Regions from separate parts of the Pseudomonas sichuanensis genome, predicted to be linked through region 2. Evidence: predicted binding sites of a transcription regulator. Region 2 holds the regulator's gene; each other region holds the start of a gene.

Region 1 (7,783 bases), 2.4 Mb from region 2:
TCGACCAGGCTGCCTCGCTGTATGAAGGCGAAGTGCACACGCTGAGCGACGGCGGCACCCTGCTGCTGTTCCACAGCCGCGACTCTGGCGAGGACTACCTGACCAACGCCATCTGCTGTGGTGAGCTGTTGCGTGCCCTGGGCCATGCCCTGCAGATCGAGGTGGCCGACAGCGGCATCACCCTGCAACTGCAACTGGGCCTGGTGCTGGCCGATGACTTGCAGGGCCTGGACCAGGTTGACCTGCTGATGACCGAACAGGCCCAGGACGCCCTGGCGCTGTCGCAGCACAGCCGCAACCTGCTGCTGGTGGAACGGCGCATCAGCGACGATGCCCTGGTGCGCCAGCGTGCGCGGATCCGCCCGATTGCCAGCCCCGAGGGCGCGAGCTGCGTGGAGCGGTTGATGGAGCCGTACCCGTCGATGCTGGAACGCCAGCTGGCGCGGATGCACGAACGCCGCGCCTGATACGCCATGCACCAAAAGAAAAGGCCCTGCAGATGCAGGGCCTTTTTCATTGCCGCGGCGAATCAGGCCTGGGCTGGCTGCGCCAGCAGTTCACCCATGCGCACGGCAGAGGCTGCGCCGAGGTTTTCAGCCCACTTCACCTGCTCTGGCCCGAACAGCACGATCGCCGTGGAGCCCAGCTTGAAGCGACCCAGTTCGGCGCCTTTCTCCAGGTGGATCGGCGCGCGGCTGGCTTCGTCGTAGCGGAAGGTCTTGAGCTCGCGCTTCGGTGGCGTGACCAGGCCGGCCCAGACGGTCTCGATCGAGGCGACGATCATTGCGCCAACCAGCACTACCGCCATCGGCCCACGTTCGGTGTCGAACAGGCAGACCACGCGCTCGTTGCGGGCGAACAGCTCGGGGACGTTCTCTGCGGTGGTCTGGTTGACCGAGAATAGCCGGCCCGGCACGTAGACCATCTCGCGCAGGGTGCCGGCCAGCGGCATGTGCACGCGGTGGTAGTCCTTGGGCGACAGGTAGATGGTGGCGAACTCGCCGCCCATGAAGGGTGCGGCCAGGGCCGGGTCGCCGCCCAGCAGCTCAAGGGCGCTGAAGCTGTGGCCCTTGGCCTGGAAGATGCGGCCATGCTCGATCGGGCCGAGCTGGCTGACCGCGCCGTCGGCCGGGCAGAGGATGGCGCCGGGGGTCTCGTCCAGCGGGCGGGCGCCGGGCTTGAGGGCACGGGTGAAGAAGGCATTGAAGTGCTCGTAGGCAGTCAAGTCTTCGACCAGCGCTTCGGACATGTTGACCTGGTAGCGCTTGGCGAACCAGGCGGTGAAGGCATTCTTGAACCAGCGCGCGCGGCATTCGGCGACGCAGCCGGCCAGGCGCGACAGCAAGTGGTGCGGCAGCAGGTGCTGGCTGATGATGAACAAACGGGATTTCATTGAGCGTCCTTAAACTTCTACGGGCGTGTCGGGGTGGTTGCCCCATTCGCTCCACGAGCCGGCGTAAGCCTTGATGCGTGGGTAACCGAGGGCCTTGGCCACCAGGTAGGTGAAACCGGAGCGGCGGTGGGTCTGGCAGTGGGTGATCACTTCCTTGTCTGGGGTGATGCCCAGTTGTTCGAGCACTTGCGCGATGTCCTTGCGGATGCGCAGGTGGTCGTTAAGGTCCATGCCGGCGGTCCACTCGAAGTTGATCGCGCCGGGGATGTGCCCGCCCTTGGCGGCCAGGACTTTTTCGCCGCTGAACTCCTGCGGGCCGCGGGCGTCCCAGACCACCAGGTCGTCGGCGCCCAGGCGGCTTTGCAGGTATTCGCGGGTGGCGGTCGGTTCGCTGTGCAACTGCAGGCGTACCGGGTTGCTGGCGGGCGCCGGCGCCTCGGTGGACAGTTTGTCCGCCGGCCAGGCCTGGATGCCGCCGTTGAGGTAGTGGTAGTGCGGGTGGCCGATCACGTCGAGCAGCCAGATGAAGCGCCCGGCCCAGCCGCCCCCTTCATCGTCGTAGACCACATAGACGGCATCGTCGCGGTGGCCGAGCTCGCTGAACAGTTTCTCCAGGTCGCCCAGTGCCGGCAGCAGGCCGGGTGCTGGTGGTTGGCCCAGCTGGGTGCGCTTGCCCTCGACGAAGCGGGCCCCTGGGATGTGCCCGCTGACGTAGCGATTGGCACTGCTCAGGTCGACCAGGATCAGCTGTGGCGAAGCCAGGCGCGGTAGCAGGTCCTCGGCTTCGATCACCAGGGGCAAGCCGGAAAAGTCAGTCATCCACGGTCTCCAGGGTGGAAAGAGCAGCGATTGTAGCGCAAGGCTCAGGCGTTGCGGTTGGCAAACACGGCCAGGGCGCGCTCGATGCATTGCGCGGTCTTGCCGAAGGCTTGCACGCTGACATCGGCCAGCGGCTTGCCGCCCTGGTCGACCACCGCCAGCATCAGCACCTGCTCGCCGACGGCCAGTGAGCGCAGCAACAGGTGCTCGCTACGGAAGAACGCCCGCAGCGGGGCCGGCAGCAGTGCGGCGAACTGGGCGTGGTTTTCCGGCGTCAGGCGCAGTTGCCCGGCTTTGCTCATCAGCTTTTGCAGCAGTTTGTTCTGCCCGATCGCCAGCGCCATGGCGTCTGCCTCCTTGGGCAGGCCGGCGGTCTGCTGCACGCGCAGGTAGTCGCTGGCCTTGTCCAGGCTCAGCAGCATGATGCGCTGCATGCCGCACGCCAGCAGCGCCTCGCGCGCTTGCGTGGCCAGGTGCACGGTGTTGGAGAACGGGCTTGGCTGGGCCAGCAGTTCCTGGCACAGCGTGCGCCAGTGCGCCAGCGTTTCGGCGCTGGGCGGCGGCGGGGTGAGCATGTCCGGGTGCGGGCGGCGCTGGTGCCAGGGCCAGATCAGCGCTTCGGCCGGGTGGAACAAGGCGTGGCGCGCATGGTGGCGGGCGCTGGCGGCGGCCTGTTGGTGGACCTGCTGCTGCACATCTTCCAGCGAAGTCTGCAGGTACAGCGCGGTCAGCAGTTGCCAGCGCAGCAGGTGCGGATTGTCCCAACCGACCTGGGCCGCCAGCGCCAGGCCATTGGCGAGCAAGACGGTGTTGGGCGGCTGGTTGAACCAGCGGCGCAGGGCCGGCTCCTCGTCCAGGCGCTGCTGTTGTGCCAGGGGCTCGGGTTCGCGGGCGATGGCCAGTACCTGGGCCAGTTGCTCGCGTTCGTCGATCAGCAGGCGATAGCCCTGGGTGACCCAGCCAGGCAGGCGCCAGTGCTCGGCCACGGCCTGGCACAACGACATGATGCGCACGCCGAACAGTTCATGCTCGACCGTGGCTGCGTCCTCGCCCTTGTGGATAACCCGCAGCTCCCAGGTGTCCAGCAGTTTCGGGTAGGCCAGGGCCAGCGGCCACAGCGGCGAGAGGAACAGCAGGCTGCCCCAGTGGATGTCCTGCCACAGCCGCGCCAGGCGGCTGGCGAACAGGCCGTTGGCTTGTTGCGCGGCATGCTGGCTGATCAGCAGGAACTGGCGCAGCACCGGCGGGATGTCGTCGCCGGGCAGGGTGGGCAGGCGTGCCAGCAGCTGGCTGGTACGTTCAAGGCCCAGGCGATTCAGGGCAACTTCCAGGCTTTCGGCGGGGTCGGCCTGGCTGGGGCTGGCCGGATGGTTGGCCTCGCGCATCACGCACAGCACCAGGGCGGGGCTGTCCTGCAGCAGTTCGGCGATCTCGCGCAGCGAGCGACGGCTGTCGGCGATGGCCTTGACCACCTGGTCGTGGCTCTCTTTGGGCACCGGCAGGCGCACCCCATCGAGCAGCTTTATCCAGGCCTCTAGCGTCGCGGGAACCTTACTTGGCACCTTGGTTTCAATTGGCATTTTGACATCAGTCCGAACTGGCTTTTCGCGATGAGTGGCTATAGTCTGGCGCAGTTGTGCCGATAAGTAGAAGAAGAGTTTTAAAGCTCCCGTCCCCGACCCTGACCACGACAGCAAGTGCTTTGAACCTATGGCTAAAATTATCGGCATCATCGTCGTATTCGCGAGCGTGCTCGGCGGCTACGTGCTTTCCCACGGCAAGATCGCGGCGCTGATTCAGCCGTTCGAAGTGCTGATCATCGGCGGCGCCGCGTTCGGTGCGTTTCTTCAGGCCAACCCTGGCTACATGACCATGCATGTGGTCAAGAAGTCGCTGAAGATGTTCGGCAGCCGATTCACCCATACTTTCTACCTGGAAGTGCTGGGCCTGGTATACGAGATCCTCAACAAGAGTCGCCGCGAAGGCATGATGGCCATCGAAGGTGACATCGAAGACGCCGCCGCCAGCCCGATCTTCGCCAAGTACCCCGCCGTACTGGGCGATGAACGCATGACCGCCTATATCTGCGACTACCTGCGCATCATGTCCACCGGCAACATGGCTCCCCACGAGCTCGAAGGCCTGTTCGACATGGAGCTGCTGAGCATGAAGGAAGAGCTGGAGCACCCGTCCCACGCGGTGAACGGCATCGCTGACGGCATGCCCGGCTTCGGTATCGTCGCAGCGGTACTGGGTATCGTGGTGACCATGGCGTCGCTGGGCGACGGCGACCAGGCGTCGATCGGTCTGCACGTAGGTGCGGCGCTGGTCGGTACCTTCTTCGGTATTCTGGCCGCCTACGGCTTCTTCGGCCCGCTGGCCAAGTGCCTGGAGCACGATGCCAAGGAAGAGCTCAACCTGTACGAGTCGATCAAGGCTTCGCTGGTCGCTTCCGCCTCGGGCATGCCGCCTTCGCTGGCTGTCGAGTTCGGGCGCAAGGTGCTGTACCCCAAGCACCGTCCAAGCTTCGCCGAGCTGGAACAAGCGGTCCGCGGTCGCTAAGCCATGGAAAACAATCAGCCCATCATCATCAAGCGCGTAAAGCGCTTCGGTGGAGGCCACCATGGCGGCGCCTGGAAGATCGCCTTCGCCGACTTCGCCACGGCGATGATGGCGTTCTTCCTCGTGCTGTGGCTGCTTTCCACCGCCACGCCCGAGCAGAAGATCGCCATTGCCGGCTACTTCAAGGACCCGATCGGCTTCTCCGAAAGCGGCACGCCGTACATCATCGACCTGGGTGGCTCGCCACAGCTGGCACCCGAGAAGACCATCAACCCCGAGACCAAGTCCGAGCCGACGCCTGATACCAGCATCCAGCTGGACAAGGACAAGGTCGAGACCATGGCCGAGCAGGTCGAGCGCGAGCGCCTGGAGCTGCTGCTGCAGGAGCTGCAGAACAAGGTCGAGGAAAACCCGCAACTGCAGAAGTTCAAGGACCAGATCCTGTTCGAGATCACCCAGGACGGCCTGCGCATCCAGATCATGGACGCCGAGAACCGGCCGATGTTCGACATTGGCAGTGCGCGGTTGCAGCCGTACTTCGAAGACATCCTGCTGGCCATGGCCGACACCATCAAGGCAGTGCCGAACAAGATCAGCATCAGTGGCCACACCGATGCCAAGCCGTATTCCGGCACTGGCGACTACGGCAACTGGGAGCTGTCGGCCAACCGTGCCAACGCTGCGCGTCGTGCGCTGGTCGCGGGTGGTTACCCGGATGAGCAGGTGGCGCGTGTGGTGGGGTATGCGTCGTCGTCGCTGTTCGACCGCAAGAATCCGTTCAACCCGGTCAACCGCCGTATCGACATCATCGTCCTGACCAAGAAGGCCCAGCGCACCATCGAGGGTGAGCAGGGTGAGCAGGGTGCGCCTGAGGCCCAGCCGCAAGCGACGCCGCCGGCCCAGGGTGCGCCAGGCGCCGCCGCTCCGGCGCCGCAGGACCCGATGCAGCCTCGCGAGTTGCGGCAAAAGCTGAACATCTTCGAGGATGGTGTGTTGAAGATGGACGAGCAGAAGAACCAGTAAGCCGGTTGCTGCCAGGCAAAACGCCCGTGATTGTCTATGCAGTCATGGGCGTTCTGCTTTGTGAAAGGCCTGTGGGAGCAACTGTCTTATGTTGTCAGTGCTGGCCTCATCGCTGGCAAGCCAGCTCCCACAGGTACGATGCTGCTTCAAGTTAGCGCGATCCATGTGGGAGCGGGTTTACCCGCGAACACCGGCGAAGCCGGTGCCATGCATCGCGTCGCCTGCTTCGCGGGTGAACCCGCTCCCACAGGGCTTGTGAACCCGCCGCTCTGCCGCAGCCTCAGTAGCTGTCTTGCGGCAGGCTGGCGATGATCGAGCGGTAGCTGTTCATCCGCTGCTGCGTCACGCTGCCCTCGTCCAGTGCCTTGAGCAATGCACAGCCCGGTTCGCGGTCGTGCTTGCAGTCGCGGAAGCGGCAATGGCCGATCAGCTCGCGGAACTCGATGAAGCCATCTTCCACATCGTCACGGCTGACATGGCCCAGGCCGAACTCACGGATACCCGGGGAGTCGATCAGATCGCCGCCGTTAGGGAAGTGATAGAGCCGCGCGGTGGTGGTGGTGTGGGTGCCCTGGCCCGACCATTCGGACAGGTCGCCTACGCGGGTGCCGGCGTCAGGCAGCAGGCTGTTGACCAGCGACGACTTGCCCACCCCCGACTGGCCGACGAACACACTGATATGGCCATCCAGCGTCTGTTGCAGGCGCTGCATACCATCGCCCTGGTGGGCCGATACTTCCAGCAACGGGTAGCCGAGCCCGCGATACACCTCGAGCATGGCGTTGAGCGTAGGGGCGTTTTCGTCGTTGATCAGGTCGGCCTTGTTGAGCAGCAGCAGTGGGCGGATACCGGCATGCTCGGCGGCCACCAGGTAGCGATCGATCAGGTTGGGGTGCGGTTCCGGCGCGGGTGCGAAGACGATGACGATCAGGTCTACGTTGGCCGCCACCGGTTTGAGCTGGCCATGATTGTTCGGCCGGCACAGCTCGGTGCTGCGCGGCATCTGGGCGACGATCACGCCGATGCCCTGGTTGCCGGCGCGCCATACCACGCGATCGCCGGTGACCAGCGCCGGCAGGTTGGCCCGCAGGTGGCAGCGGAATACCTGGCCGGCGTCGTCGCCGTCCTGGGCCTCGACCTCGACCTGCACACCGAAGTGGGCGATCACCAGGCCCAACTGCTCCGGCCCCAGGTCGCCACCTTCGAGCTCTTGCAGTGCATGCTGCTCGCGTTTGGCGGCGCGGGCGGCGCGTTCACCCTGGATCTTTTCGATGCGCCAGTTCTGGCGGCGGTTGAGCTGGCGTTTGGCCATGAAGGTTCCGTATCGGCGGGGCAGTGAGAAAACCGCGGCAGTTTAGCATGGCCCGCCCACGCACCGCCTTGCTGGGCTAATATGACGGCCTATTCGAGGAGCACTTTCATGCAGAACCCACAGAACCTGATCTGGATCGACCTGGAAATGACCGGCCTGGACCCGGACAGCGACGTCATCATCGAGATGGCCACCATCGTCACCGACAGCGAGCTGAACACCCTGGCCGAAGGCCCGGTAATCGCCATTCATCACAGCGATGAAGTGCTGGCACGCATGGACGAGTGGAACACCCGCACCCACGGCGGCTCGGGCCTGACCCAGCGTGTGCGCGAGAGCAAGATCAGCATGGCCGAGGCCGAGGCGCAGACCATCGCTTTCCTGGAACAGTGGGTGCCCAAGGGCAAGTCGCCGATCTGCGGCAACAGCATCTGCCAGGATCGCCGTTTCCTGTACCGGCACATGCGCGGGCTGGAAAACTACTTCCACTACCGCAACCTCGACGTCTCCACGCTCAAGGAGCTGGCCGCGCGCTGGGCGCCGAACGTACGTGACAGCTTCAAGAAGGGCAGCACCCACCTGGCCCTGGACGACATTCGCGAGTCGATCGCCGAACTGCGTCACTACCGCGAGCATTTCATCAAAATCTAAGCCTCAAGCCTCAAGCCTCAAGC
Region 2 (7,783 bases):
AACTTGCCCTTGCCATGCAACTGGTCCAGCAGTGCTTCGAATTCATGCTCGCTGATGTCATCGCCCCCAGCAGCAGGCGCGGCACTTGCAGCCGGCGCGGCAGCGCCCTGCAGTGCATCGACGGCGAAGGTGCCCTTGCCGTGCAACTGGTCAAGCAACGACTCGAACTCGTCGTCGGTAATCTCGTCGCTGGCTGCAGCGGGAGCGGCAGTTGCCGGCTCGCTGGCCGCCACTTCGGTCGAAAACTGGCCTTTGCCGTGCAACTGGTCGAGCAGGTTTTCGAACTCGGCGTCGGTGATCTCGTCACCGCCGGTGACCGGCGCCTCGCCTTGCATCTGCTCATGCAGCTCGGCTTCGGCCTTGACCGCGTCGAGCGAATTGAGCAGTTGCTCGAACTCGGTGTCGGTGATGTCCGGCTCGGCGCTGGCCTCGACCACAGGCTCGGCCTCGACCACGGCGGCGGGTGCCTGGGCGGTACCCGGTTCGGCCAGGCGCGACAGCGCCGCCAGCAGCTCCGGGGTGGCCGGGGTGACATCGGTACGCTCACGCACCTGGCCGAACATGCTGTTGACCGTGTCGAGCGCTTCAAGCACCACGTCCATCAGTTCCGCGTCGACCCGGCGCTCACCTTTGCGCAGGATGTCGAACACGTTTTCGGCGATGTGGCAGCACTCCACCAGTTCGTTGAGCTGAAGGAAGCCGGCGCCCCCTTTTACAGTGTGGAAACCGCGGAAAATCGCATTGAGCAGGTCCGCATCATCGGGCCGGCTTTCCAGCTCGACCAGTTGCTCGGACAACAACTCGAGGATTTCGCCGGCCTCTACCAGGAAATCCTGAAGGATTTCTTCATCGGCGCCGAAGCTCATTAAACGTGCTCCTTAAAAACCCAGGCTGGACAGCAGATCATCGACATCGTCCTGACCGGACACGACGTCTTCACGCTTATCGGCATGAATCTGCGGACCTTCACCCCGAGTCGGATGTTTTTCTTCATCTTTTTCAGCGCGCAGCTGCTGGTGGTCATGTTCGATACCGGCGAAGCGGTCGACCTGGCTGGCCATCAGCACGAGCTTGAGCAGATTGCTTTCTACTTCGGTGACCAGCGCGGTAACCCGCTTGATCACCTGGCCGGTCAGGTCCTGATAGTCCTGAGCCAGCAAGATATCGTTGAGGTGCCCGGCGACCTTGCGGTTGCCTTCGGCACTGTGCGCCAGGAAACTGTCGACACGCTTGACCAGCTCACGGAATTCCGGCGCCGCCACTTCGCGGCGCATGAAGCGCTGCCAATCGGCGGACAGGTCCTGGGCTTCGCTGGCCAGGGTGTTGAGCACCGGCGTGCTCTCCTCCACCAGGTCCATGGTGCGGTTGGCCGCGCCTTCGGTGAGGCGCACCACGTATGAAAGGCGCTCGGTGGCATCGGTGATCTGCGAGACCTCCTCGGCCTGCGGCATCGCCGGATCGATCTGGAAACTGACGATCGCACTGTGCAGTTCACGGGTGAGTTTGCCGACTTCCTGATACAAGCCCCGGTCGCGAGTCTGGTTGAGCTGATGAATCAGCTGCACCGCATCGCCGAAACGGCCGCGCTCGAGGCTCTCGACCAGTTCCTGGGCATGTTTTTTCAGGGTTGATTCGAACTCACCCAGCGAGTTGTTGGTTGACTCCATGGCGCCCCCTGAGGTGACTCAGCCGTTGACGCGTTCGAAGATCTTCTCGATCTTTTCTTTGAGCACCTGGGCGGTGAAAGGCTTGACCACATAGCCGTTTACCCCGGCCTGGGCCGCTTCGATGATCTGCTCACGCTTGGCTTCGGCGGTCACCATCAGCACCGGCAGGTGCTTCAGACGCTCGTCAGCGCGGACTTTGCGCAGCAGTTCGATACCGGACATGCCCGGCATGTTCCAGTCGGTCACCAGGAAATCGAAGTGGCCGCTTTCCAGCATCGGCAACGCGGTGTTGCCGTCGTCAGCTTCCGAGGTATTGGTGAACCCCAGATCACGCAACAGGTTCTTGATGATCCGCCGCATCGTCGAAAAGTCGTCAACGATGAGGATTTTCATGTCTTTGTTCAAGTAGACCTCCAAGCAGTCTTAAACGCGCTCGGCGCCGAGCGCGCAGTCAATCAATTCGGTAGAGCAAAAAACGACTGCATCGAACCCGGGCTCAGCGTGCCCGCCATTCCCCCAGGCGGCCGCGCAAACGCGCCGCGCACTGGCTATGCAACTGGCTGACACGTGACTCGCTGACCCCCAGTACCTCACCGATTTCCTTGAGGTTCAGCTCTTCGTCGTAGTACAGCGCGAGCACCAGGCGCTCACGCTCCGGCAGGTTGGCGATCGCCTCGGCCAGGGCGCGCTGGAAGCGCTCGTCTTCCAGGTCACGCGATGGCTCCAGCTGGCCGCTGGCCCCGTCCTCGTGCAAACCTTCGTGTTCACCGTCCTGCAACAGGTCGTCAAAACTGAACAGGCGGCTGCCCAAGGTGTCGTTCAGAATCCCGTAGTAATCATCGAGACTCAATTGGAGTTCGGCAGCAACCTCGTGATCTTTAGCGTCGCGACCAGTTCTTGCTTCAACCGAGCGCATTGCGTCACTGACCATGCGCGTATTGCGGTGCACCGAACGTGGTGCCCAATCTCCCTTGCGCACCTCGTCGAGCATGGCGCCGCGGATGCGGATGCCGGCGTAAGTCTCGAAGCTGGCGCCCTTGCTGGCGTCGTACTTGTTGGCGACTTCCAGCAGGCCGATCATGCCGGCCTGGATCAGGTCCTCGACCTGCACGTTGGCCGGCAGGCGCGCCAGCAGGTGGTAGGCGATGCGCTTGACCAGCGGCGCGTAGCGCTCGACCAGCTCGTACTGGGCGTCCTTCGACGCCTTGCTGTACATCTTGAAGCCGCTCGCACTCATAGCACTGGCCCCGCGCTGGTGGGCTGCACCAGACGCTCGACGAAAAACTCCAGGTGCCCGCGTGGGTTGGCTGGCAGCGGCCAGCTGTCGACCTTCTGCGCGATGGCCTTGAAGGCCAGCGCACACTTGGACCGTGGGAAGGCCTCATAGACCGCCCGCTGCTTCTGCACCGCCTTGCGCACACATTCGTCGTAAGGCACGGCGCCGACGTATTGTAGGGCGACGTCGAGGAAGCGATCCGTGACCTTGGTCAATTTGGCGAACAGGTTGCGCCCTTCCTGCGGGCTCTGCGCCATGTTGGCCAGCACGCGGAAACGGTTCATGCCGTAGTCGCGGTTGAGCAGCTTGATCAGGGCGTAGGCATCGGTGATCGAGGTAGGCTCGTCACAGACCACCAGCAACACCTCTTGCGCCGCACGCACGAAGCTGACCACCGATTCGCCGATCCCGGCGGCGGTGTCGATCACCAGCACATCGAGGTTGTCGCCGATTTCGCTGAACGCCTGGATCAGGCCGGCGTGCTGGGCCGGTGCCAGGTGCACCATGCTCTGGGTGCCCGAGGCGGCCGGCACGATGCGTACCCCGCCCGGCCCCTGCAGCAGCACGTCACGCAGCTCGCAACGGCCCTCGATGACGTCGGCCAGGGTGCGCTTGGGTGTCAGGCCCAGCAGCACGTCGACATTGGCCAGGCCCAGGTCGGCGTCGAGCAGCATGACCCGGCGGCCGAGTTCGGCCAGCGCCAGGGACAGGTTCACTGAAACGTTGGTCTTGCCGACGCCACCTTTGCCACCGGTGACGGCGATCACCTGTACGGGATGCATGCTACCCATGTCTGTTGTTTACCTTGTCTTGCTTGGACCCAGGCCACATGAGGGGCTTGATGCTCAGCGCCGCGGCCAGGCCGGGCAACCCCATGATGTAGGTACTTTGCACAGTGTTCACCTTCACCCCGCCCGCTTGCCGGGGTTGTGGTAGAGATCAGCGAACATGTCGGCCATGGCCTCTTCGCTGGGCTCGTCCTGCATCTGTACGCTCACCGCGCGGCTCACCAACTGGTGTTTACGCGGCAATTGCAGGTCATCCGGAATGCGTGGCCCGTCGGTCAGGTAGGCAATCGGCAATTCGTGACCGATGGCCAGGCTCAGCACTTCACCGAGGCAGGCAGTTTCATCGAGCTTGGTCAGGATGCAACCGGCCAGGCCGCAGCGCTTGTAGCTGTGGTAGGCGGCGGTGAGCACCTGTTTCTGGCTGGTGGTGGCCAGTACCAGATAGTTCTTCGAGGCGATGCCACGCCCGGCCAGCGTCTCCAGCTGCATGCGCAGCGCCGGGTCGCTGGCCTGCAGGCCGGCGGTATCGATCAGCACCACGCGCTTGCGCAGCAGCGGTTCGAGCGCCTGGGCCAGGGACTCGCCCGGGTCGACGTAGGTAACCGGCACATTGAGGATGCGCCCCAGGGTTTTCAGCTGTTCCTGGGCGCCGATGCGGAAGCTGTCCATGCTCACCAGGGCGATATTGCTCGCGCCGTACTTGAGCACATAGCGTGCGGCCAGTTTCGCCAGGGTAGTGGTCTTGCCCATGCCGGCCGGGCCGACCATGGCGATCACCCCGCCCTCTTCGATCGGCTCGACCTCGGGCACGTCGATCATCCGCGCCAGGTGCGCCAGGACCATGCGCCAGGCGTGGCGCGGCTCTTCGATTTCGGCGGTCAGCTCAAGCAGTTCGCGGGCCAGCCCGCCCGACAAGCCCAAGCGCTGCAGGCGGCGCCAGAGGTTGGCCTGTTGTGGCTTGTTACCTTGCAGCTGGCTCCAGGCCAGCGAACCGAGCTGCACTTCAAGCAGCTCGCGCAGGCCGGTGAGCTCCGAGCGCATGGCGTCGAACAGGCGCGGGTCGACCGGCGCGGCAGCCGGTGCGGCAGGCGCCGCAGGCACGTCGACATGCGGCTCGACCAGCGGTTCGGAAGCGGTCAGCGACTGGCCGGCGAACAACTGCCGGTTGCCCTCGCCGATTTCGTTGCGCCCGCTGATTTCAGCCTGGGCGGTGACAATGCGCGACTGGGTCTTGCGCAACTCGTCCTCGAGCTCGGCATTGGGCACCCGTGGGGCCAGGGCGGACAGCTTGTAGTCCAGCGCGGCCGTCAACTCGACACCGCCAGCGATGCGCCGGTTGCCGATGATGGCGGCATCGGAGCCAAGCTCATCACGAACCAGCTTCATGGCCTGACGCATATCGGCGGCGAAAAAACGCTTAACTTGCATAACCCACTACCTCAGCCGTTGGGGCCCACGGTGGCAACAATGGTGACTTGCTTGTTGTCAGGTATTTCCTGATACGCCAAAACATGCAAATTCGGTACAGCCAGGCGACCGAAACGCGACAGCATGGCGCGGATCGGGCCCGCCACCAGAAGGATGGCCGGCTGGCCCTGCATTTCCTGACGCTGGGCCGCCTCGATCAACGAGCGCTGAAGCTTTTCGGCCATGCTCGGTTCAAGAAGAACACCGTCTTCCTGACCTTGCCCGGCCCTTTGCAAACTATTGAGCAAGATCTGTTCCAACCTTGGCTCAAGGGTGATCACAGGCAGCTCGGACTCAACGCCGACAATGCTTTGAACGATAGCGCGGGATAACCCGACCCGCACCACCGCCACCAGCGCGGCGGTATCTTGACTCTTCACCGCATTGTTGGCGATGGCTTCGGCAATGCTGCGAATGTCGCGTACCGGCACCTGCTCGGAAAGCAACGCCTGCAGAACCTTGAGCAAACCCGACAAGGAAATGACACCCGGCACCAGCTCTTCCGCCAGTTTCGGCGACGCCTTGGCCAGCACCTGCAGCAACTGCTGGACTTCTTCATGGCCGATCAGCTCATGGCAGTGCTTCTGCAGGATCTGGTTGAGGTGGGTGGCGACCACGGTACTGGCATCCACCACTGTGTAACCCAGCGACTGCGCCTGGGCGCGCTGACCCACATCGATCCACACCGCCTCCAGGCCGAACGCCGGGTCGCGCGAGGCGATGCCGTTGAGCGTGCCGAATACCTGGCCGGGGTTGATTGCCAGCTCACGGTCCGGGTAGATCTCGGCCTCTGCCAGGATCACGCCCATCAGCGTCAGGCGATAGGCACTGGGCTGCAGGTCGAGGTTGTCGCGAATGTGCACGGTGGGCATGAGGAAGCCCAGGTCCTGGGACAGCTTCTTGCGCACACCCTTGATCCGCGCCAGCAATTGGCCGCCCTGGTTGCGATCCACCAGCGGAATCAGGCGATAACCCACCTCCAGGCCGATCATGTCGATGGGGGTGACGTCATCCCAGCCCAGTTCCTTGGTGTCCATGGCACGCTGCGGCGATGGCAGCAGGTCCTGCTGGCGCTGAATCTCTTCCAAGGCCAGGGCCTTGGCCTTCTGCTGCTTCTTCCACACCAGGTAGGCAGCGCCGGCGGCCACCCCGCCCAGGCTGAGGAAAGCCATGTGCGGCATGCCCGGCACCAGGCCCATGACGATCATCAGCGCGCCGGAAACCGCCAGGGCCTTGGGCGAATCGAACATCTGCCGATTGATCAGCTTGCCCATGTCCTCGGAGCCCGAAGCACGGGTCACCATGATCGCGGCAGCGGTGGACAGCAGCAGTGATGGCAATTGCGCCACCAAACCGTCACCGATGGTCAGCAGCGCGTAAACCTTGCCGGCATCGCTGAAGGTCATGCCGTGCTGCAGCATGCCGATCAGCATGCCGCCGATGAGGTTGATGAACAGGATCAGCAGGCCGGCGATGGCATCGCCACGGACGAACTTGCTGGCACCGTCCATCGAGCCGTAGAACTCGGCCTCCTGGGCCACTTCGCTACGACGCGCCTTGGCCTGGGCCTGGTCGATCAGGCCGGCATTGAGGTCGGCGTCGATGGCCATCTGTTTGCCGGGCATGGCGTCAAGGGTGAAACGCGCGCTCACCTCGGAGATACGCCCGGCGCCCTTGGTCACCACCACGAAGTTGATGATCATGAGGATGGCGAACACCACCGCACCGACGACGTAGTTGCCGCCGATCACCACTTCACCGAACGCCTGGATCACCTTGCCCGCGGCGCCATGCCCTTCCTGGCCATGCAGCATGACCACGCGGGTGGACGCGACGTTCAGCGCCAGGCGCAACAGCGTGGCCACCAGCAGGATGGTCGGGAAGGCGGCGAAGTCGAGCGGGCGCAGGGCATAGACGCACACCAGCAGGACCACGATCGACAGGGCGATATTGAAGGTGAAGAACACGTCGAGCAGGAACGGCGGTATCGGCAACATCATCATTGCCAACATCACCAGCAGTAACAGCGGCACGCCGAGGTTGCCCCTGCCGAGACCGGCCAGGTTGTTGCGCGCGTTGCTGATTAACTGAGTGCGATCCACCGCGAGTCCTCTTGAAGCAAAACTTTGACGCCTGGGTGGCGCCTGGCGCTGGCTTTGCAAGAAGCTTTCCAACTTTGGGGAAAAGGTGGAGATGTGTTCGCCTTGAGAGGTGTTGCGCCTGTGAAATCGAGCGCCGCCCGCGCGGCGCTTCGCGGGTAAACCCGCTCCCACAGTTTGTTTCGGGCCAGTCTCTCCTGTGCCATTACCTGGTCCGCCTTGTTGGCACGACGCGGTAGTGAGGTGGGCACCACTGGCGCCTCACCTGACTTGAGACATGCGCCTAGGCGGGCAGCGGTACCCTCACAGGCATAATTGGCCCGAAACAGACTGTGGGAGCGGGTTTACCCGCGAAGCGCCGCGCGGGCGGCGCTCGATCTGTGCCCCAACCCCAAAACCAAGGCGAACACCCGGTGGCCCTGACGCAATTCCCAGCCGCCCTCACACACCCTTTCTTTTCAAGATTTTTACCCCCGCCCATTAGGC
Region 3 (7,783 bases), 2.6 Mb from region 2:
GCGTCGAGCACAACTCGGCCAAGTACATCCACCTGCTGGCCGAAATCGAGAAGCGCGTGTTCGCCGACCGCGCCGACTACCTGGGTGACCCCGCCTTTACCCAGGTGCCGGTGGACAAGCTGGTCGCCAAGGACTACCTGGCCAAGCGCGCGGAGCAGGTCAACCCGAACGCGATCTCCGAGACCGACAAGGTCAAGCCGGGCCTGGAGCCGCACCAGACCACGCACTTCTCCATCGTCGACAAGCAGGGCAACGCGGTGAGCAACACCTACACCCTCAACCTCGACTACGGCAGCGGCGTGGTGGTGAAGGGCGCAGGCTTCCTGCTCAACGACGAGATGGATGACTTCAGCGCCAAGCCCGGTGCGGCCAACGCCTTCGGCGTGGTGGGCGGTGACGCCAACGCCATCGCCCCGGGCAAGCGCATGCTCTCGTCCATGAGCCCGACCCTGGTGACCCGTGACGGCAAGGTGGTGCTGGTGGTGGGCACGCCGGGCGGTTCGCGGATCTTCACCTCGATCTTCCAGGTGATGAACAACCTGTATGACTACAACATGCCGCTGGAGAAATCGGTGGCGGCGCAGCGGGTGCATCACCAGTTGCTGCCCAAGGACACCATCTATTTCGACAGCTATGCGCCGCTCACCGGCAAGGTGGCCGATGACCTGAAGAAGATGGGTTATGTGCTGGAGGATCAGGGCTGGGAGATGGGCGACATCCAGGCGATCCGGGTTACCGGGGAGAAGCTGGAGACCGCGTCAGATCCGCGTGGGCGGGGCGTGGGGATGATCGTCAAATAGGGCAGGGGTGAAATGATCGCGGGGCAAGCCCGCTCCCACGACCTGTGGGAGCGGGCTTGCCCCGCGATGCTTTTGTGGGTCAGACGCGGAACTGGCTGACCAGTGTCTGCAGGTGACCACCCAGGCGCGCCAGCTCCACGCTGGAGGCCGCGGTTTCATCACTGGCCGCAGCGGTCTGCTCCGACACATCACGCACATTCAGGATGCTGCGGCTGATCTCTTCGGCCACGGCGCTCTGCTGCTCGGCGGCGGCGGCGATCTGCTGGTTCATCGACTGGATATTCGACACCGTACTGGTGATGTTCTCTAGCGAACTACCGGCCTTGCGCGCCAGTTCCACACTGCTGTCGGTCAGGCTACGGCTGCCGTTCATCGCTTCGGCGACCTCCTGGGTACCGTGCTGCAGGCTGGCGATCAGGCCTTCGATCTCCTCGGTCGACTGCTGGGTGCGCTGGGCCAGGCCGCGCACTTCGTCGGCGACCACCGCAAAGCCACGCCCGGCTTCACCGGCACGGGCAGCTTCGATGGCGGCGTTGAGGGCCAGCAGGTTGGTCTGCTCGGCCACCGACTTGATCACATCCATCACGCTGCCGATCTTCTGGCTTTCCTGCTGCAGCAGGGTCATGGCGTCGGTGGAGCGTTTGACTTCCTGAGCCAGGCGTTCGATCTGGCTGATCGCCTCACCCACCACTTTGTCGCCGCCGCGGGCTTCACCGTCGGCATTGGTCGCGGCAAAGGCCGCTTGTTCGGCATTGCGCGCCACTTCCTGCACGGTGGCGGCCATTTCGTGCATGGCGGTGGCCACCTGGTCGGTCTCGACCTTCTGGCTGTTGGCACCGGCGCTGGTCTGCTCGGTCACCGCCGACAGCTCTTCGGCTGCGCTGGCGATCTGGGTGACGCCGTCGCGGATACCGGTGATCAGTTCGCGCAAGGTGGTGCCCATGCGGCCGATGCCCTGTTGCAGCACGCCGAGCTCGTCGCGGCGGGTCACGCGCAGGTTCTGGGTGAGGTCGCCGCCGGCGATCTGCTCCACGGCCTGCAGGGTTTCACGCAGCGGGCGGGTGATCTGACGGGTGATGATCACTGCCGCCAGCACGCCGACCAGCAATGCCAGCAGCGTGGCGGTGATCTGCAGGCTACGGGCCTGGGCGCTTTCGATGTCGCGGCGCTCAAGCTGGATCTGGTACAGCGCGTCGCTGCGCTTGACGATGTCGGCGCCCTGCACGGTCATTTCGGCGCGGGCGGTGGCGATGCTGGCCACGGCGTCGCGGAACTGGCGCACGGCGTCACGGTAGCTCTGCACCGATTGCTCGAACTGGCGAAGGCGCGTGGCTTCGTTGGGCAGCTGGCCCTTGAGGTTGTCGGCTTCGGCCAGCGCGGCATCCAGCTGGCGCAGGGCGGCTTGCTCGTTGGCCGCGCTGTTGTCGGCGATGTAGCCACGCACGTCGATGCGTACCTGCAGCAGTTGCTGGCGCGCCTTGCTGATCAGCTGGTACTGGGCCAGGCGCACGCTGTCGCTCTCGGCGCGCGCCATGACATCCTGGCTCAGGGTGTCCATGGCTTCGTCAGCCTTGATGGCCGAGGCGGTCATCACTTCACGGGCGGCCAGCGAGGCCTTGTAGCCTGTGCGCATTTTGTTAAGCGAGACTTTGTACTCGCTGATGGTCTGGCCCAGCTCACGCAGCAGCTTGACGTTCTCGGGGCTCTTGAAGGTGCTGACCAGGTATTCCTGCTGCTTGCTGAATGCGTCCAGCTTGGCCTGGGTGTTGGCCGCCGCTGTGTCGTCGCCGTTGGCGATCATGTATTGCAGGCGGGCGATGCGCAGGTCGGTCAGGTCCTTGTTGAGCTGGCCGATGTCGCCCATCCAATTGCTGCGGTCGATCAGGCTGCCCAGGCTGTTCCAGCCGGTCAGGGCCAGCAGGCCGGTCAGTACCAGCACCAGGCCGAAGCCCAGGCCGAGTTTGAGGTTGACGCTGATGTTGGCGAACCAGCTGTTCATGCACGCTCTCCCAGAAAATGATTTCGCTCACTTGATCTCAATCGCTGGGCGTTATTGTTGTGGGAGCCCCGCTGATTCGTGCAGGGGTTATCGGCAGGGCAGGGGCAAGCTGAAACGCTTTTTCAGCAGATTTGTAACTGCCTGAAAACGTTTGCGTTTATTCGAAATCATCGCGGGGCAAGCCCGCTCCCACGCGGTGGACCGCCCCAAAGCGTGGGAGCGGGCTTGCCCCGCGATGATCAAAGGCTACGGCTGGAGAAGGTATCGCACTGGTTCACATCGCCACTGCCGAACCCGGCCTTGAACCACCGCACCCGCTGTTGCGAGGTGCCGTGGGTGAACGAGTCGGGTACCACACGCCCCTGGCCCTGTTGCTGCAAGCGGTCGTCGCCGATGGCATTGGCGGCGTTCAGGGCTTCCTCCACGTCCCCCGGTTCCAGCCAGTTCAGGCGCTTTTGCGCTTGGTAGGCCCAGACGCCGGCCAGGCAGTCGGCCTGCAGCTCCTGGCGCACCAGCAAGCCATTGTCGCCTTCCAGGCGCTGGCCGCTGCGGCGAGCGGCGTCGACCTTGGCCGAGACCCCGAGCAGGGTCTGCACGTGATGGCCGATTTCGTGGGCGATCACATAGGCCTGGGCGAAGTCGCCGGCGGCGGCGAAGCGGGTTTCCATTTCGCGGAAGAAGCTCATGTCCAGGTACACGCGCTGGTCGGCCGGGCAGTAGAAAGGCCCGACCGCCGCCGAGGCGAAACCACAGGCCGAGTTGACCTGGCCGCTGAACAGCACCAGTTTCGGGTCGCGGTACTGTTTGCCAGCCTGGGCGAACAAGGCTTTCCAGGTGTCTTCGGTGTCGCCGAGGATCGAGGCGACGAACGCCGCCTGTTCGTCGTTGGCGGGCGGTGCCTTGCTGCCGACATTGGCTGGGGCAGTCTGTTGCTGCTGGTCCATCTGCCCGGCCAGCTGGCCGAGGATCTGCAGCGGGTCCTGCCCGGTGAGCCAGCCGATGCCGACGATCAACAGGATGGCACCGAGCCCCAGGCCCTTGCCGCCGCCGAAACGCATGCCGCCGCCACCGCCACCTTCGCCGCGGGCATCGACCACGTTGTCGCTGCGTCGGCCTTTTCGCCATTCCATGTGCTGCTCTCCAGTTTTTTGAAACATGAAGTCAAAAGATTAGTTCAGCGCCGCGCTGGCCGTAGAGGTAAGCGCAAGAGCATAACCAAATGGTTATGCCTATGACCGCTGAATTCAATATTCATCCCGTCGTACCTGCCGGAAACTGCAAGTCCGCCTGCCACGCCCAGGCGACTTCATAATTCCAAAAGAGGTAACCGGCATGCCTGCCCAGGACACCAGCCGTTTCGTGATCCGTGATCGCAACTGGCACCCCAAGGCCTTCACCCCCGACTACAAGACCTCGGTCGCCCGCTCGCCGCGCCAGGCGTTGGTGAGCATCCCGCAGTCGATCAGCGAAAGCACCGGCCCGGACTTTTCCCACCTGCGCTTCGGCGAGCATGACCACGACCTGCTGCTGAACTTCAACAACGGTGGGCTGCCGATCGGCGAGCGGATCATCGTCGCCGGCCGCGTGGTCGACCAGTACGGCAAACCGGTGCCCAACACCCTGGTGGAAATGTGGCAGGCCAACGCGGGTGGCCGTTACCGGCACAAGAACGACCGCTACCTGGCGCCGCTGGACCCGAATTTCGGTGGCGTCGGTCGTTGCCTGACCGACCGCGACGGCTACTACAGCTTCCGCACCATCAAGCCTGGCCCGTACCCATGGCGCAACGGCCCCAACGACTGGCGCCCGGCGCATATCCACTTCTCCGTCAGCGGCCCGTCGATCGCTACCAAGCTGATCACCCAGCTGTATTTCGAGGGTGACCCGCTGATCCCGATGTGCCCGATCGTCAAGTCGATCGCCAACCCGGATGCGGTCGAGCGGCTGATCGCCAGGCTCGACATGAGCCACGCCAACCCCATGGATTGCCTGGCCTATCGCTTCGACATCGTCCTGCGCGGCCAGCGCCAGACCCACTTCGAAAACCGCTGAGGAGCACCGTCATGCCTATCGAACTGCTGCCGGAAACCCCCTCGCAGACCGCCGGCCCCTACGTACACATAGGCCTGGCCCTGGAAGCGGCCGGCAACCCGACCCGCGACCAGGAAATCTGGAACCGCCTGGCCAAGGCCAATGCCCCGGGTGAGCACATCCTGCTGATCGGCCAGGTGTACGACGGCAATGGCCACCTGGTGCGCGATTCGTTCCTGGAGATCTGGCAGGCCGACGCTAACGGCCTGTATCAGGACGACTACAACCAGGAGAACGTCTTCAACAGCTTCGGCCGCACCGCCACCACTTTCGATGCCGGTGAATGGACCCTGCACACGGTCAAGCCGGGTGTGGTGAACAACGCCGCGGGCGTGCCGATGGCGCCGCACATCAACATCAGCCTGTTTGCCCGGGGCATCAATATCCACCTGCACACGCGGTTGTATTTCGATGACGAGGGCGAGGCGAACGCGAAGTGCCCGGTGCTCAACCTCATCGAGCAGCCGCAGCGGCGCGAGACGCTGATTGCCAAGCGCTGCGAAGTGGAGGGGAAGACGGCGTATCGCTTCGATATCCGTATCCAGGGGGACGGGGAGACGGTGTTCTTCGACTTCTGAGGTTTCAAGACCAGCAAAGGCCGGCTCCCGCAGGAGCCGGCCTTGCGACAAGTCTCAGCCCTTGACCGGGTTCAGGTCGAACGCATCGGCCTGGTACTGGAACAACAGGCAATCCGCGGCAGCGGTGCAGCCGCTTTCATGCACGAGGTTGGCCGGCAGCTTGTAGTAGGCGCCCGCCGGATACTCGACCCTTTTGCCATCGATCACTGCATAGAAGGTACCGCTCAGTACCACGGTCGGCAGTGTCTGGCTGTGGCTGTGCAGGCCATTGTCCGTGCCTTTGCGAAACTTCACGTACGCTGAATACGGCCCTTTGCCGAACAGATCGCCCTCGACGTTGGCATAGCTCACGACGCCTTGGGTGCCGGACACGTCCTGCCATCTCAAGGCAGTACTGTCAGGTACCGAGCTCGGTGGCTCGCCAGCGGCGCTTGCCGTGGTGGTGAGTGCGGCCAGCGTGAGGCCGACGAACATCGTGTGCAGTACTTTCATGGGGAGGCTCCTTCGCCAGATGACAGTGGGCGAAGACTAGCCTTTGAAAATGCGCACAAATACGTCAAAAAATAGCCAGGTCTTGTGTCGAATATGCACAAATCAAGGTTCCCACCGTGGCCTGGCATAGTAGGCCTGCACATACTCGAGCAGCGCCCGTACCTTGGGGGCGACGTGGCGGCTCTGCGGATACACGGCGTACAGCGTGCGTGAAGGCTGGGACCAGTCCGCCAGCAGCGGTACCAGGCGCCCGTCGCGCAAGGCATCGTGGACAATGAAACGATCGAAGCTGGCGATGCCCAGCCCGCCAATCGCCGCGGCTCGCAGGGCCATCGGCGAGTTGGCGCCCAGGCGCCGGGGCATCAGTACCTCATGGTGCTCACCCGTGGAGCCGGTGAGTTGCAGGCGCTGTGGCTGTGGCAAGCGGTTGTAGCCGAGCAGCGGATGGGCCAGCAGGGCGTCAGGTGTGGTCGGCGTGCCATGACGCTCCAGGTAGCTGGGCGCGGCTACCAGCACACGGGTGCTGACCGCCAGTTTGCGGGCTACCAGGCTGGAGTCGGGCAGGTGGTCGGTGACCCTCAGGCAGACATCGATGTCTTCTTCCAGCAGATCGATGAAGCGGTCGCTGCAGTGCAGCTCGACCTGCAACCGCTGGTGGCGCTCGATGAAGTCCGGCAGCCAGTGCCCCAGTTCCAGTTCACCGAAGGCGGTCGCCACGCCCAGGCGCAGGGTGCCGGTGGGCTGCTGCTGGTGTTCGGACAGTTCCAGGTTCATGGCCTGCATCTGCTCGAGAATCTGCACGCAGTGGCGATGGAACAGCGCACCGGCCTCGGTCAGTTGCAAGCGACGGGTGGTGCGATTGAGCAGCTGGGTGCCGAGGTGGCGCTCGAGGTTCTTCACCCGGCGCGACAGTACGGTGTGGGAAACGCCTGCCTGCTGGGCGGCGGCGCTGAAGCCGCCGTGGTCGACGACCCGGCGGAAGGCCTGCATGGCACTCAACTGATCCAATGGCACATCACTCCTTGCAGCGCACGACGGGGCCCTTGCGGCCCCGCCATGTCGAGGGTCAGCGCCGAACCAGCAGCACCCCGCTTTCCATGTGGTGGGTATAGGGGAACTGGTCGAACAGCGCGCAGCGTTCGATACGGTGGGTATCGTGCAGCTGGGCGATGTTCTGCGCCAGGGTTTCCGGGTTGCAGGAAATGTACAGGATGCGCTCGAAGCGCCGGGTCAGCTCGCAGGTGTCCGGGTCCATGCCGGCGCGCGGCGGGTCGACGAACACGGTGCCGAAGTCGTAGGCCTTGAGGTCGATGCCTTCCAGGCGGCGGAACGGGCGCACCTCGTTCAGCGCCTGGGTCAGCTCTTCGGCCGACAGGCGCACCAGGCGCACGTTGTCCACGCCATTCTCGTCGAGGTTGTGCAGCGCGGCGTTGACCGAGGTCTTGCTGATCTCGGTGGCCAGCACCTGGCGGGCCCGGGTGGCCAGCGGCAGGGTGAAGTTGCCGTTGCCGCAGTACAGTTCCAGCAGGTCGTCGTCGCGCTCGCCCATGGCTTCGAAGGCCCAGCCGAGCATCTTCTGGTTCACCGCGCCGTTGGGTTGGGTGAACGCGCCTTCGGGTTGGCGATAGCTGAAGGTGCGGCCGGCGATGTCCAGTTTCTCTACCGCGTAGTCACGGCCGATCACCAGGCGCTTGCCCTTGGAGCGGCCGATGACACTGACATTCAGCTCGGCGGCCAACTGCTGCGCAGCGGCTTCCCAGGCGTCGTCCAGCGGGCGGTGGTAGCACAGGGTGACCATGGCATCGCCGGCCAGGGTGGTGAGG
Region 4 (7,783 bases), 2.5 Mb from region 2:
TTGACCACCGCTTCGTCCAGTGCCGGCGCCTTGAGCATGTCGTCGATACAGCCACGGCAGCTCTCATCGAGCCTGCTGATCGCGTCCCAGTCCCGCGCGCCCAAGGCGGCGAGCAACGCTTCACGGGTTTCGTCGAATCGTTGCAGCTCGCAATTCACCTTGCTCTCCCCCACCGGCTCAGCCGGCATGCTGTGCGTCGGCGATGGCATCCCAACCACTCTTGACGGTGATCAGCAGTTGCGCAACTTCGTCGATGATCGCCGGATCGTTGTCGATATTGGCCTGCATCAAGCGATTGGTCATGTAGGCGTACAGGCTGGAAAGCTGCTCGATATAGGCCGGGTCGTGGCTCTTCTGCGCATCCAGGCCGTCGCTCAGGCCGATAATGATGTCGATCGCCTTGCCCAGCATCAGGCCCTTCTCGGCGATGTCGCCACGGGCCAGTGCGCCCTTGGCCTGAGCCATGCGATCGAGCCCACCTTCCATCAACATCTGCACCAGGCGATGGGGTGTGGCTTCGGAAATCTGGGCATGGGAATTGACCTTCTGGTACTGACGAAGGGCTCTCATGGGATTCATCTTGCGACCTCGTAACGGGCAAAAAACTTAAGGTTCGATAGTCCCTGTATCGGGCCGGATGGTCAAAACTTTACCGGCCGGTGCAAAAAGGCCGGGCATCAGGCCCGGCCATTCGCATCAATCACTGATTACTTGTCGCTCTTGGCGTTGTTCAGGGCGTTGAGCGTGCCCAGCACGTTGTTCTGCTGCTGGCGCAACTGGGTGACCAGGGTGTCCATGTTGTTGTACTTGTCCTGCAGGCTCTTTTGCAAGGCCTCCATGCGCGTGTCCAAGGTGTCTTGTTCGGACTTGAGCTTGGTCAGGCTTTCGGTCAGGGTCTTGCTGCGCTCGGCCAGGGTGCCGGTGGCGGCCTTGGCGTAGGGCTCGGTGACGCTCTGCAGGCGCGCGATCAAGCCGTCCTTGCCGTTGAAGATGCTGGTAAGGTCAGCGGCGTTGGTGGCAGCGGCTTTATCCCACTTCTTGTCATCCAGGCTCAGCGCACCGCCGTCCTGGGCGGTCGTGACGCCAAACGCAGCAAGCGACTTCAGGGTGCCGTTGCCGGACAGTGCATTCATCTCTTCGCGGATGGAGGTCATCAGCGCACGCATGGATGCATCACCGGTAAGGGCTGCCGCAGTCACGGTGCCGTCGGCATTCTTGGTGACCCTGGTCTCCGCGTTGACCACTTTGATCAATGCGTTGTAGGTGTCGATGAAGCCCTTGAGACCCGACTTCAATGCAATCGAACTGGTGGTCAGGGAAAGCGTGGTTGGCGTGATATTGCCTTTGGTATCTTCCGGCGACGTGCCTACCAGCTTGATGTTCAGCCCACTCACCGCATCGGTGATGTCATTGCTCTTGGACTTCATAGCAATGCCATCGAGCGTATATTCGGCGTTCTTGGGCTTATCCACCTCGGTATACCCGAGGTCGACACCCGAGTTCCCGCCCAGGGTGATCTCGGAGCCCTCGCCCATCTTGGTGGACGTAATCACCAGGCGCGAACCCGAGGCATCGGTCAGGATGTTGGCACTGAAGCCCGCCGTGCCGTACTGGCTGTTGATGTTCTCACGCACGTCTTGCAGCGTGGCCCCCGGGGGAATGCTCACGTCGTGAGCCTTGCCGTTCTGGGTGATGGTCAACTTGGTGGTACCGGTCGTGGCGTTGACCACGCTGGTCGCGCCACCGGCGTACACCTTGGTGGAGACCTTGGAAGCCGACGCCAGCTGGGTCACCACCAGGTTGAAGGAGCCGTTGGCCGCGCCCGCCCCTGCGGTGATGGTCGCAACCTTTTCATCCGAGGACTTCAAGCTCAGGCCACCGAAGCTGTTGCCGGTGGTCATGCTGGTCAGGGCGCCACGGAAGGCATCCAGCGCTGCCTGGATCTTGCCGATAGAGGACAACGTGGTGGTTGCCTTCAGTGTCTGGGTATTGATCTGTGTCTGCTTCGGCGCCTTTTGCGCGTCCACCAGAGACTTCACAATCGCCTGGGTATCGATGCCCGATCCGATACCGCTGACTGTTGTACCTGCCATCATTGCTCTCCTTGTTCAGTAGCTGCCGGATCCTTGGCGGATAAATCCATCAAATGACCGACAGCAACAAAAATCATGCCAGCCTATGCCTTGCCGTCGAACAGCAGGCTGCCAGCTTCGCTGAGGCTTTGTGCCAGCTTCAGCGCGGTTTCCGACGGGAGCTGGCGGATCACGTCACCGGATTCGGTGGCGATGACCTTGACCACTACCTGGCCGGTTGAATCATCGATGGAGAAGTCCAGCTTGCGCTGGCTCGACTGGACGAAATCGCGGATATCGCCCACCGCTTTCTCCAGGTCCTCGCGGGTGTGCGGCTTGTCTTCAGAAGGCGCAGCCTCCTGCACCTTGACAGGCGCCACCACCGGGTCCTTGGCCGTCGCTGCTGCCTGGGGCGGCATCGAAGGGTACATCTGGTTCAACTTGACACTCATGTCCATGCTTCGAACTCCTCATGTCAAAAAGGTGAAAGGGCACGTAAACGCGCCCTTCCACCTCTTACTCAGGCGCCTGAATTACTGGAGCAGTTTCAGGACCGAGGATGGCAGCTGGTTAGCCTGCGACAGGATCGCAGTCGAAGCCTGCTGCAGGGTCTGCTGCTTGGTCAGCTCTGCAGTTTCCGAAGCGAAGTCCACGTCCTGCACGGTGGAGCGGGCAGCGGTGGAGTTCTTCTGGATGTTCTGCAGGTTGTCGACGGTGGTGGTCAGACGGTTCTGGGTAGCACCCAGGCCCGAACGGACGCTGTCGATCGAACCGATGGCCTTGTCGATAACGGCCAGGGCGTTCTGAGCCTTGGTGGCGTCGGTGACGTCGGTTTGCGAGATGGTGGTCTTGGCCGAGGTAACGGTTGCAGCACCGAACAGAGCAGTAGCGCCGCCCAGCGAGAAGCCTTTGGCCGAGTCCAGCGAGACCTGACCGGTGACGACGATGGCAGCAGCACCCAGAGCAGCAGGAGTAGCGAAGTTGCCGGAGCCGTCTTTGGCAGCGATCGAGATGTTGGCCTGGGCGTTGGCGTCAGCACCCGAGAAGCTGATGTTCTCACCGGTGTCCGACTTGATGCTCAGGGTTTTCTTGACTTCGTCGTAGTTGACACTGATACCCAGCTTGGCAGCGTTGGATTTCAGCTGGTCGGCCAGGCCGGCCTTGTCAGTCACGCCCACGAAGTCAACAGTGCCGCTGGAACCGACAGACAGCTTGAAGTTGGCCGGAGTAGCGCCGGTTACGTCCAGTTGCAGTTCGGTGCTGGCGGATGCGGTCAGACCACCGATCGAGCCGTTCAGGTCGCTGGCGATCTGCTTGGCGGAGGCACCAGCAGCGTAGGCGACAGTGGCGGTTTGGCCGTTGCCGGTAACGGAGAGGCTGCCAGCAGCCAGGCCGCTCGCGCTCGGGGCGATGGCGGTGGACTTGACCTGCTGCGAACCGATGTTGCTGGCAGCAACGTTTTCCAGGCTCAGGTTGATGGTTTCGTTGGCGTTGGCGCCGACCTGGATGGCCTTGGTGCCGTACGAGCCGTCCAGCAGCTTCTGGCCACCGAAGGTGGTGGTAGCGGAGATACGGTTCAGCTCGGAAGTCAGAGCCTGGTATTCGTCGTTGTTCGACTTACGGTCGTCGGCGCTCAGGGAGCCAGTAGCCGAGGACAGAGCCAGGGTACGCATTTTTTGCAGGATGTCGGTCGAAGCCTGCATCGCGCCTTCGGCGGTCTGGGCGATCGAGATACCGTCGTTGGCGTTCTTCACTGCCTGGCCCAGGCCGTTGATCTGGCTGGTCAGACGGTTGGCGATCTGCAGGCCGGCAGCGTCGTCTTTGGCGCTGTTGATGCGCAGGCCGGAAGACAGGCGCTGCATCGAAGTGGTCTGGGCGGTGCTGGCCTTGTTCAGGTTAACCTGAGTAGTAACCGAAGCAATGTTGGTGTTTACAGTTAAAGCCATGACGAAATCCTCGTTGGATGGGTACTGCGGCTTCCGGCCCTGGCATCCGCCGGGTATGGCCTAGAGAACCTTCGTAATGTTTATCGTCGTTTGCGGGGGTTGCTTGAGGGCATTTGCAAAAAAAAAATGCCATCACGCTGCCACCCCCACGAAATCAGGGGCTTATGGCTTTTCAACACGTATTCGAAGGCAAAAAAAAACGCCTGGCGGAACACGCCAGGCGCTTTTTTTGACCGTGCCGGATCAGCCGCGATAGAGAATCGCCGAGCCCCACGACAGGCCCACGCCGAAGCCACTGATGGCCACGCGCTTCCAACTGCTGTCGAGCATGTGCTTCTGCAGCAGCAGCGGCACGCTGGAGGACACTGTATTGCCGGTTTCGAGCATGTCCTTGACGAACTTCTCCGGGTGTTGCTCTTCAAAGCGTCGCGCCACCGCATCGACGATCGCCGCGCTGCCCTGATGGATGCAAAAGGCATCGATATCGGCCGACTGCAGGCCGCTGGCATCGAGCAGCTCATGCAGGTGCGCCGGCACCTTGATCAGGGCGAAGTTGAACACCTGGCGGCCGTTCATGAAGAAATTGCCGTTAGTGACCTTCAGGTGCTCGGCACCGGAACCGTCAGTACCGAAACGCGCCTCACCCAGCTGCCATACCGCGTCCTCACCCATCCAGGTGGCGGTGGCGGCATCGCCGAACAGCATGGTGGTGTTGCGGTCTTCCGGGTCGACGATCTTCGAATACGGGTCGGCGGTAATCAGCAGGCCGTTCTTCAGCCCCGCCGCCTGCATGAAGCCCTTGATCGCATACAGGCCATAGACGTAGCCGGAGCAGCCCAGCGAGACGTCGAACGCCGCCACCCGGGTGGACAGGCCCAGCTTGTGCTGGACGATGGCCGCGGTGTGCGGCAGCCCTTCTTCGTCACCGTTCTGGGTGACCACGATCAACACATCGATCGACTGCGGGTCGAGCTCGGGGTTGCTGGCGAACAAGGCACGGGCGGCCTCGACGCACAGGTCGGAGGTTTCTTGCTCTTCGGCCTTGCGCGGCAGGAACGACGCGCCGATCTTGCCGAACATGAACTCTTCGTCCTTGCCGAACTTCGCACCCTGGACGTAGTTGTCCAGGCCAGCGGTGGGCACGTAACTCGCGATGCTTTTGATGCCAATCATTCTGGCTTCCCAATGAAAACAGGCAAAGACCGCCACTCGGTGAATTGAGGGCGCCCACTACCGGGTCCGTGACATACCGACATCGGGCAGGTCACTGGCGAACCGGTAACAAATTGCTGCAGCAGCTGCCGCATAGAATACAGGGAAGATGCGCGATTTGACTCATTGGTCACACTCATTTATTGCCAACTGCCGCTCAGCGCCGTGCGCCAGGCACAAAAAAGCCCCGGCAGCACGGGGCTGGCCGGGGCTTTTGACTACCCGCTCAGTTACATCTGATTGAACAGGCTCAGCTTGGAGATCTGCGTGAAGCTCAGCTGCGAAGCCTGCAGCATGGCTTGATGCAGCGCCAGCATGATCGACGCATCGGCCATGTCGGTGTTGCCGATGGCGGCCTGGGTGGCCTTGTTGGCGGTGGTCAGGCTGGTGTTTTCCTGGCGCTGGATATCGAGCGAGTTACCACGCGCACCGATGGAGCCGCGGGTGATATCGACCTGCTCGCGAGCACTGGCCAGGTTGGCGACCGCCGAAGCGATGGAGTTCTTCAGCGCGGTATTCGCCGCATCACCAGTGCCCGGCGCATCCAGCGCGGTACGCAGCTGGCTGATGGTCTCCAGCACGCTCTGGTTCTGGTGGGTGTTGGCATTGACCGCAAACTGGTCACCCGCCTGCGGCGTGCCGGACACCTGGTAGGTAACGCCCGCCACTGTCAGCGCCGGCGCGGTGAAGGTGCCGCTGGCCACTACCTTGCTGTAGGCGGTCAGGGGCTGCGCGTAGAGCTCGTAAGTGTTGGCGCCGGTAAACTTGATGACCGCACCGCTGTCGGGGAACGTGCTGCGGTAGGCCGTCGGGTCGGTCACCGCACCGCTGGTGATCTGCGCGCTAGAAGGGTTACCGGCGCCACGGACGGTGGTCAGGGTGTCGGGACGCGCCTGCAACGAGAATTCATGGCCGGCAACAACAGTATTGGGGTCATCACCTTCCTGCAGCGAAAGGGTGATCTCGAACTCGACACCCCGGAACGCGATGCGATTACCCCCCTCGGCCTTGCTGTCGAAAGTGCCATTGGTCGGCGTTTCGGCGGTGATGTCGTTACCCAGGGCATCGGTCACGGTGTACTGGGTAGCACTGGTGAAGGTGACCTTGTACGGCTGGCCGGCGTTGAAGTTGCTGTTGTACGCGCTGCTCGAGGTCAGCAGGCCCGGCGAGACCGCGACGCGGCCATCATCGACCGGCGGCGCCACCAGGGCGGACTCGGTACGGCTCTTGTTCTTGGCCGAATCGAAGATGCTGAAGCCGGTGTCGTTGGTCGCCAGTTTCAGGGTGTCGGACACCTGCAGGCTCAGCTGGGTCTGGTCACCCTGGTAGCTGTAGCTGCCGTCGGCATTGCGCACATAGGGCGGCGACGAGGTCTTGGTGCCACCGAACATGTAGTCGCCGTTGGCATCGCGCGAGTTGAGCAGGCCGAAGATGTTAGCCTCGATCTCCTTGAGCTCACTGCTGATGGAGGTGCGGTCGGCCGCACTGATCCCGGCGCCGCCTGCACGAATGGCCAGGTCGCTGGCGCGCTGCATGGCGTCGTTGATGGTGGCCAGCACGCTTTCTTCTTGCAGCAGCGAGTTGTTCACCGTAGTCATGTTGCCGTCGTACTGCTTGAGCAGGGCCTGTTGCTGCTGCAGCAGCAGCAGGCGCGCGGCGCCGACAGGGTCGTCACCAGCAGACTGGATGCGCACGCCGGTATCGATCTGCTGCTTGACCTTCATCAGGTTGGCAAAGTTGCTGGTGTAGCTGGTAGCGCTCGACTCATAGAACTGAGCGGTGGAAATACGCACGATGGCTACTCCTTACAATGCGTTGATCAGGGTGGCGAAGGTTTCCTGCGCCGCCTTGATGATTTGCGAAGACGCGGTGTAGTAGTGCTGGAACTTGATCAGGCTGGCCGCCTCATCGTCCAGGTTGACACCGGAAACCCCGTTGCGCGCCTCCTTGGCCGAGTCGTACACAGCCTTGGTTGCCGTGGTATCGATTTCTGCCTGGTTGGCCTTGGCACCGACCCGCTCCACCATCGAGGCATAGGCCGAGGTGAAGCTGCTGCCGCCACCGGAATTGACACCGACGGTGGACTTGGTCTGCAGGTCGAGCAGCGATTGGGCATTGCGGTTGTCGGACTTGCCGTTGACGTTGAAGCCCATGCTGAACGAGTCATCCTCCGCCGGGCTGCCGCCGACCGAGGTTTCCAGGCTGAACGAACGCGGGTTGCCGCTACCGTCGAGAATGGGCGCCCCGGCCGCATCGACCATCGGTACGTTGATGGTCAGCTTGTTTTCCTGGCCGGGCACGATGGTGCCGGTACCGATGCTGTTGCCCTTGGCATCGAACAGGGTATAGCCCTGAGTGCCGCCGCTGGCCGCACTGAACACCATGCGTACCGGCATCGAGTGCTTGATCGAATCCTGGATCAACGCGGTGTCGGCACCGCCGTAGATATCCAGCTTGGCCCCCAGATTCGGTTGGCTGATGGTGCCGGTACCGTCGTTGCCGCTGCCGATGGTGGCATTGATCGGCCCGGCGAACGCCAGCTTGTTGGCATCG

What was found. The regulator FliA, encoded in region 2, starts transcription of late flagellar genes. The targets are predictions, from matches to a motif close to CTAAAGTTTNNNNNNNNNNNGCCGNTAA.
Region 1: a site for FliA is predicted at 3,831-3,858, ahead of motA (flagellar motor stator protein MotA). Genes of this name have one in related genera too.
Region 3: a site for FliA is predicted at 2,887-2,914, ahead of LOY51_RS23450 (methyl-accepting chemotaxis protein). Genes of this name have one in related genera too.
Region 4: a site for FliA is predicted at 4,099-4,126, ahead of LOY51_RS19490 (flagellin N-terminal helical domain-containing protein). Genes of this name have one in related genera too.

What each region holds. Positions count from the first base shown of each region.
Region 1 is NZ_CP087185.1:5,407,555-5,415,337, reverse strand. It holds gene LOY51_RS24385 (histidine kinase) at 1-467, shown strand, start outside; gene asd (archaetidylserine decarboxylase) at 530-1,393, opposite strand; gene LOY51_RS24375 (rhodanese-like domain-containing protein) at 1,403-2,212, opposite strand; gene LOY51_RS24370 (HDOD domain-containing protein) at 2,257-3,792, opposite strand; gene motA (flagellar motor stator protein MotA) at 3,923-4,774, shown strand; gene motB (flagellar motor protein MotB) at 4,778-5,797, shown strand; gene rsgA (small ribosomal subunit biogenesis GTPase RsgA) at 6,078-7,109, opposite strand; gene orn (oligoribonuclease) at 7,218-7,760, shown strand.
Region 2 is NZ_CP087185.1:1,816,098-1,823,880, reverse strand. It holds gene LOY51_RS08470 (chemotaxis protein CheA) at 1-866, opposite strand, end outside; gene LOY51_RS08465 (protein phosphatase CheZ) at 879-1,667, opposite strand; gene LOY51_RS08460 (chemotaxis response regulator CheY) at 1,686-2,060, opposite strand; gene fliA (RNA polymerase sigma factor FliA) at 2,164-2,904, opposite strand; gene fleN (flagellar synthesis regulator FleN) at 2,901-3,734, opposite strand; gene flhF (flagellar biosynthesis GTPase FlhF) at 3,849-5,159, opposite strand; gene flhA (flagellar biosynthesis protein FlhA) at 5,171-7,300, opposite strand.
Region 3 is NZ_CP087185.1:5,199,175-5,206,957, reverse strand. It holds gene ggt (gamma-glutamyltransferase) at 1-800, shown strand, start outside; gene LOY51_RS23450 (methyl-accepting chemotaxis protein) at 880-2,664, opposite strand; gene ypfJ (KPN_02809 family neutral zinc metallopeptidase) at 3,039-3,929, opposite strand; gene pcaH (protocatechuate 3,4-dioxygenase subunit beta) at 4,132-4,851, shown strand; gene pcaG (protocatechuate 3,4-dioxygenase subunit alpha) at 4,863-5,468, shown strand; gene LOY51_RS23430 (cupin domain-containing protein) at 5,523-5,942, opposite strand; gene LOY51_RS23425 (LysR family transcriptional regulator) at 6,063-6,968, opposite strand; gene trmA (tRNA (uridine(54)-C5)-methyltransferase TrmA) at 7,027-7,783, opposite strand, start outside.
Region 4 is NZ_CP087185.1:4,312,397-4,320,179, forward strand. It holds gene LOY51_RS19470 (flagellar protein FliT) at 1-158, opposite strand, end outside; gene fliS (flagellar export chaperone FliS) at 178-579, opposite strand; gene fliD (flagellar filament capping protein FliD) at 708-2,093, opposite strand; gene LOY51_RS19485 (flagellar protein FlaG) at 2,177-2,530, opposite strand; gene LOY51_RS19490 (flagellin N-terminal helical domain-containing protein) at 2,606-4,018, opposite strand; gene LOY51_RS19495 (ketoacyl-ACP synthase III) at 4,262-5,191, opposite strand; gene LOY51_RS19500 (flagellar hook-associated protein 3) at 5,461-7,023, opposite strand; gene flgK (flagellar hook-associated protein FlgK) at 7,036-7,783, opposite strand, start outside.